3 regions of the Streptomyces sp. NPDC017246 genome follow, and region 2 is predicted to be linked to each of the others. Evidence: riboswitches for the same ligand, from Rfam matches in the RefSeq annotation. Region 2 holds a riboswitch; each other region holds the start of a gene.

What was found. A riboswitch is a leader RNA that binds a small molecule or an ion and turns the genes downstream of it on or off. The one in region 2 is predicted to bind thiamine pyrophosphate.
Region 1: it holds a riboswitch for thiamine pyrophosphate, as region 2 does, so the genes downstream of both, ACH4MY_RS14855 (thiamine ABC transporter substrate binding subunit) here and thiO (glycine oxidase ThiO) in region 2, are expected to answer to the same signal.
Region 3: it holds a riboswitch for thiamine pyrophosphate, as region 2 does, so the genes downstream of both, thiC (phosphomethylpyrimidine synthase ThiC) here and thiO (glycine oxidase ThiO) in region 2, are expected to answer to the same signal.

What each region holds. Positions count from the first base shown of each region.
Region 1 is NZ_JBIRMW010000005.1:408,640-410,902, reverse strand. Features, by position in the region: gene ACH4MY_RS14855 (thiamine ABC transporter substrate binding subunit) at 1-914, opposite strand, end outside; TPP riboswitch at 1,012-1,122, opposite strand; gene rlmN (23S rRNA (adenine(2503)-C(2))-methyltransferase RlmN) at 1,152-2,258, opposite strand.
Region 2 is NZ_JBIRMW010000006.1:364,774-367,036, forward strand. Features, by position in the region: gene ACH4MY_RS16940 (NAD(P)/FAD-dependent oxidoreductase) at 1-946, opposite strand, end outside; TPP riboswitch at 1,080-1,193, shown strand; gene thiO (glycine oxidase ThiO) at 1,191-2,263, shown strand, end outside.
Region 3 is NZ_JBIRMW010000002.1:270,947-273,209, reverse strand. Features, by position in the region: gene ACH4MY_RS05930 (YibE/F family protein) at 1-1,324, opposite strand, end outside; TPP riboswitch at 1,396-1,542, shown strand; gene thiC (phosphomethylpyrimidine synthase ThiC) at 1,536-2,263, shown strand, end outside.

The DNA of each region.
Region 1 (2,263 bases), on a different contig from region 2:
TTCTTCGAGATCAGGAAGTCGATCAGCGCCTTGCCGCCCTCGGGGTTCTTCGCCCCGTTCAGCAGGCCCGCGAACTCCGTCTGCCGGAAGCAGGTGCCCGTGGAGACCCCGGTGGGCGCCACCTTCGGCTGCGGCTCGCCGTACAGCACCTCCACCGGCGGGCTGGAGGCGTACGACACGACCAGCGGCCGGTCGCCCTTCGCCTGCTTGCCACCGGCCGAACCGGAGAACTCCTGGTTGTACGCCAGCTCCCAGCTGTCGACGGTCTTCACACCGTTCGCCCTGAGCTTCGTCCAGTACGCCTGCCAGCCGTCGTCGCCGTACTTCGCGGCCGTACCGAGCAGGAAGCCGAGACCCGGGGAGGACCGCTCCGGGTTCTCGACCACGAGCAGGTCCTTGTACGCGGGCTTCGCCAGGTCGTCGAAGGTCACCGGCGGCGCCAGCTTCTTGTCGGCGAAGTACTTCTTGTCGTAGTTGACGCAGATGTCACCCGAGTCGATCGGCGTGACCCGGTGCTCCTTGTCCAGCTGGTACGCGGCCGGGACCCGGTCCAGGCCCTTCGCCTCGTACGGCACGAAGATGCCGTTGTCGAGGGCGCGGGACAGCAGGGTGTTGTCGACACCGAAGAAGACATCGCCCTGCGGAGAGCCCTTGGTCAGGATCTCCTTGTTGACGGCCTCGCCCGCGTCGCCGCTCTTCAGGACCTTGACGGTGAAACCCGTCTGCTTCGTGAACGCGGCCAGCACCTCCTTGGAGGCGTTGAACGAGTCGTGACTCACGAGGGTCACGGTCTTCGGCGCGGGCGCGCCGGACTTGCCGGCCGCCTCACGGACGTCGTCCGTGCCGCAGGCGGCAAGGGTGGTGACGCCCAGCGCCGCGACGAGCGCGGCGGCGGCGGCCTTCTTGATGCTCACCGGATTGGTGCTCACTGAGATTCCTCCTGGGTATGACCAGGAAGAGACGCGGCCCTGCCCACGACCGGCGAACCGGGCGCGGGCAGGGCGCAACAGCTTGAGTTAACGACCGAACTTCCTACCCAGAATGACCTGGGCAAGGTTCAGAGGGTCTGCGGTCCTACGGTGACCGCACTCTCAGCGCTGTGGCGCTCCCCTGTCGGAATATGGAGATGTGTTCGAGCTCAGACTACAAGGTCAGCGCTCGGCGGCCGCCAGCTGTCCACAGGCACCGTCGATCTCCTGACCTCGGGTGTCCCGCACGGTCACCGGCACGCCATGGCGCGCGATGGCCTCCACGAAGGCCTTCTCGTCCTCCGGACGAGACGCCGTCCACTTCGAACCCGGCGTCGGGTTCAGCGGGATCAGGTTGACGTGCACCCGACGGCCCTTGAGCAGCCGGCCGAGCAGGTCACCCCGCCACGCCTGGTCGTTGATGTCCCGGATGAGGGCGTACTCGATGGAGATCCGGCGCCCGGACTTCTCCGCGTACTCCCAGGCCGCGTCGAGAACCTCACGCACCTTCCAGCGCGTGTTCACCGGCACCAGCGTGTCCCGCAGCTCGTCGTCGGGAGCGTGCAGCGAGACCGCGAGGCGGCACTTGAAGCCCTCGTCGGCGAACCGCAGCATCGCCGGCACCAGACCCACCGTGGACACGGTGATCCCGCGCTGCGAGAGCCCCAGACCGTCCGGCTCGGGGTCGGTCAGCCGACGGATCGAGCCGACGACCCGCTTGTAGTTCGCGAGCGGCTCCCCCATGCCCATGAACACGATGTTGGAGAGCCGCGCCGGTCCTCCGGGCACCTCCCCGTCCCGCAGGGACCGCATACCGTCCACGATCTGGTGCACGATCTCGGCGGTCGACAGGTTCCGGTCGAGCCCCGCCTGCCCCGTCGCGCAGAACGGGCAGTTCATCCCGCAGCCGGCCTGCGAGGAGATGCACATGGTCACCCGGTCCGGGTAGCGCATGAGCACCGACTCGACGAGCGTGCCGTCGTGCAGCCGCCACAGGGTCTTACGGGTGGTGTCGTCGTCGCACGAGATGTGCCGCACCACGGACATCAGATCGGGCAGCAGCTCCCCGGCCAGCTTCTCCCGCGAGGCGGCCGGAATGTCCGTCCACTCGGCGGGATCGTGCGCGTACCGCGCGAAGTAGTGGGTGGACAGCTGCTTGGCGCGGAAGGGCTTCTCGCCGATCGCGGCGACGGCCTCCTTCCGCTCGGCGGGCGTGAGGTCGGCCAGGTGCCGCGGCGGCTTCTTGGCTCCGCGGGGGGCGACGAAAGTGAGTTCTCCGGGCTTGGGCATGGTGC
Region 2 (2,263 bases):
CGAAGCGGCCGAACTGCTCGGACCAGAAGTACGGGACGGGGTCGTACGGCCCCGAGCCGGCCCCGGTGATCGCCCCGGTGACCGCCGCCGCGACCGTGCGGGGGCCCTGGAGGGCGTTGTCCCAGTGGTGGACGAGAAGGCGCCGGCCGTAGCGGGCCGACGGGAAGGAGGCGCAGTCGCCGACGGCGTACACATCGGGCAGGGAGGTGCGCAGCCGCTCGTCGGCGGTGATGGCACCGCCCCGGTCGAGGGCCATGCCGGAGCCGGTGAGCCAGTCGGTGGCGGGGCGGGCCCCGATGCCGACGACGACGGCGTCGGCGGGGAGCTCGCGGCCGTCGGCGAGGACGACCCTGCCCGGTTCGACGGTGTCCACGCGCGCGTGGGTGAGGAGTTCCGCACCGTTCTCCCCGTACCACTCGGCCATCGGGGCGGTGACCTCGGCGGGCAGGGCACCGGCGAGGGGGCGGTCGGCGGCCTCGACGACGGTGACGGCGCAGCCGGCCTGGCGGGCGGCGGTGGCGAACTCGGCGCCGATCCATCCGGCGCCGACGACCACGACGCTGTGGCGGCGCTCCAGGACCGGCCCGAGGCGCACGGCGTCGTCGAGGGTCCGCAGCAGATGGACCCCGGGGACGCCTTCGGTGCCGGGCAGCACGACGGGGTGGGCGCCGGTGGCGACGACCAGGGTGTCGTAGGCGACGGGCCCGGCCTCGGTGTCGATCTCGTGGTCGGCGGCGCGCAGCCCGGTGACGTCCAGGCCCAGGCGGAGCTCGACGCCGAGGTCCTCGAAGTCGATGTCGAAGGCGGAGCCCTCGGCCTTGCCGAGGAGGACGGCCTTGGAGAGCGGGGGCCGGTCGTAGGGCTGGTGGGGCTCGGCCCCGATGAGGGTCACGGGGCCGGTGAAGCCCTGTTCGCGCAGCGCGACGGCGGTCTGTACGCCCGCCATCCCGGCGCCGACGATCACGACGTGCTGCTGTGCCTGCTTCTGCTCGCTCACCCGACCACCTTACGCATCTGACGAACCGTCAGGAAGGGAGGGGTCTGTGGCCCCCCGGAGGCGGAAGCTAGTCTGGCGGGCGTAAAGCACTCGCGGGAGCCCGGACGCACCGGGCTGAGAGGGAGGCTGGGACGGCCTCCGACCGTACGAACCTGATCCGGGTCATGCCGGCGAAGGGAGGGGCTGGACGCCCATGCGTTCTTCCGATGTCCACGTGTCCACCGTCCACGCGTCCGACACCGCTGTCTCCGATACCGACCTGCCCGACACCCACGCGCCCGATACCGATGTGTCCGCCGTCCGCGGGTCCGACGTCCTCGTCATCGGGGGCGGCGTCATCGGTCTGGTCACGGCCTGGCGGGCCGCACGGCGAGGACTGCGCACCACCGTCGTCGACCCCGACCCCGGCGGCGGCGCCGCACGGGTCGCGGCCGGGATGCTCGCCGCCGTCACCGAACTCCACTACGGCGAGGAGACCCTCCTCGGCCTCAACCTCGCCTCCGCCGAACGCTATCCCGCGTTCGTCGCCGAACTCGAGGACTCCACCGGCCACGACGTCGGCTACCGCGCCTGCGGCACCCTCGCCGTCGCCCTCGACGCCGACGACCGGTCCCACCTGCGCGAACTGCACGCCCTGCAGACCCGGTGCGGCCTCAGCTCCGAATGGCTCAGCGGCCGCGAGTGCCGCCGCCTCGAACCGATGCTCGCCCCCGGGGTCCGCGGCGGACTGCGGGTCGACGGCGACCACCAGGTCGACCCGCGCCGGCTCGCCGCCGCGCTCCTCGTCGCCTGCGAGCGGGCCGGGGTGATCTTCCACCGGACCCTCGCACAGAGCCTGACGGTGGTACGCGACCGGGCGCGCGGCGCCGTACTCGCCGGCGGCGAGGAACTGACCGCCGACCAGGTCGTCCTCGCCGCCGGCAGCCTGAGCAGCCGGCTCGCGGGCGTGCCCGACGAGGTACTGCCACCCGTGCGCCCCGTGAAGGGCCAGGTACTGCGGCTGCGCGTCCCGGCCCCGTACGCCCCCTTCCTCTCCCGGACCGTCCGGGCCGTCGTCCGCGGCAGCCACGTCTACCTGGTGCCCCGCGAGAACGGCGAACTCGTCGTCGGCGCCACCAGCGAGGAACTCGGCTGGGACACCACGGTGACGGCCGGCGGGGTGTACGAGCTGCTGCGCGACGCCCACGAACTCGTCCCCGGGATCACCGAACTCCCGCTCACCGAGACCCTGGCGGGCCTGCGCCCCGCCTCCCCCGACAACGCGCC
Region 3 (2,263 bases), on a different contig from region 2:
CCACCAGGGCCGCGAGCGCCGTGGTGACCGGCACGGAGGCGACCAGGCCGATCGATCCGACGAGCGTCCGGACGATCTCCTCGGCGACCAGTTCGCTGTTGGCCACCGTCCCCATGCTGCTCTGCGCGATGGTGAAGAGCAGCAACAGCGGCAGGGCGGCGCCCGCGTAGGCGAGCACCAGGGTGTTCACGACCGAGGCGATGTGGTCCCGGCCGATCCGGATCGCGGCCCGGTACAGCGCGCGCGGCCCCATGCCCGGATCGGCCTGGCGCAGCTCCCAGACCGCGGAGGTCTGGGTGACCGTCACGTCGTCGAGCACACCGAGCGAGCCGATGATGATGCTGGCCAGGAGCAGGCCGGACATGTCGATGCTCGGGTAGAGGCCGTGGATCAGGCCGGTGTTGTCGTCGGTGTTGCCGCTCAGCGACGCCCAGTCGATGAAGACCGAACCGAGCAGACCGATCAGCATCAGCGAGATCAGCGTCCCGAGCACCGCGACCGAGGTACGGGCCGAGAGCCCATGGCACATGTACAGCGCGATCAGCATGATGGCGCTCGATCCGACCACCGCCACCACCAGCGGATTCGATCCCTGCAGGATCGCCGGCAGGATGAAGAACGTCAGGATCAGGAAGCTCACGGCGAGCGCGATCAGGGCCATCACACCCCGCATCCGGCCGACGCCCACGACCACGAGGGCGAAGAGCCCGGCGAGGACCGCGATCGGGACCTTCCGGTTCACGTCCGTCACCGAGTACTGCAGATCGCGCGGGGCGTCGGGGGCGTACGCCACCACCACACCCTGCCCCTCGTCCAGTTGGCGCGGCGCGTCCGGCTGCACGATCTCGGTGAACGTACGGCCCTTCTCCGGACCGCTGGTGACCTCGATGGTCGCCTTCGCGCAGTCCCCCTGCCGCGCCTGGACCGCCTCGCGTCCCTCCGGGGTCGAGGTGTCCCCGGTCGGCGGGACCTGCCCGGCGTTCACGTCCTTGCAGTCGACCTGCTCGACGGCGACGACCTCGCCCTGTTCGGTCTGCCGGTCGAAGCCGACCCCGGTGCGCTCGTGCGCCGGGGTGCCACCGGGCCACAGGACCACGAGCCCGACCACGACGGCCGTGGCGAAGGGGATCAGGATCGCGGCGATGACCTTGCGCAGATGACGGGACACCGGGGCGGCGGGTCCGTGGCTGTGGCTGTGGCCGTGCCCTTGGCCGTGCCCGTGGCCGTTTTCGTGGGAAGGATGGTGCCCCTGGCCGTGCCCGTGGGAGGGGCCGGGACCGTGGTGGTGGTCGTGCGGCTCGGGAGTCTGCTGGGGGGAAGTCACCGACCGATCATCGCAAGAACGACGGGGGCCCACTGTTCAGCACGCCAGCATTGACGCTAGCGTGGTGGCACCTTTGCACACGCGGGAGCTCGGAGCACCGGGCTGAGAGGGCGCTGATCACCGTACGCGCGTACTGACGTACGTACGGGAGGAGGCTGCGCCGACCGCCGAACCTGTTACCGGGTAATGCCGGCGTAGGGAGATCGGTCTCATGACCATTCAGGATGCACGCACGCCTGCCTCCAACCAGGACGACGCCTCCGTCGACCCCGTCGACGGCGCGCGCACGCCGGGCTGGCACAAGGGGTATGTCCAGGGTTCGCGCCCCGACCTCCGGGTGCCGGTCCGCCAGGTGCACCTCACCAATGGCAAGGACGTCACGCTGTACGACACGTCCGGCCCGTACACCGACCCCACCGTCGACACCGACGTGCGGCGGGGGCTTCCGCCGCTGCGCGAGAACTGGATCATCGCGCGCGGCGACACCGAGGAGTACGCGGGCCGCCCGGCCCGCCCCGAGGACGACGGCATCAAGCACACCTCGCCGCGCGGCGGCGGGCTGAAGAACCTCGACGCCGTCTTCCCCGGCCGCCCCCGCCTGCCCCGCCGCGGCCGCGACGGGCAGGCCGTGACGCAGCTCGCGTACGCGCGCCGGGGGGAGATCACCCCGGAGATGGAGTACGTCGCGATCCGGGAGAACGTCTCCCCCGAGGTCGTACGGGAGGAGATCGCGGCGGGTCGCGCGGTGCTCCCGGCCAACGTCAACCACCCGGAGATCGAGCCGATGATCATCGGCAAGCGGTTCCTGGTGAAGGTCAACGCCAACATCGGCAACTCCGCCGTGACCTCCTCCATCGAGGAGGAGGTGGAGAAGATGACCTGGGCGACCAAGTGGGGCGCCGACACGGTCATGGACCTCTCCACCGGCCGGAACATCCA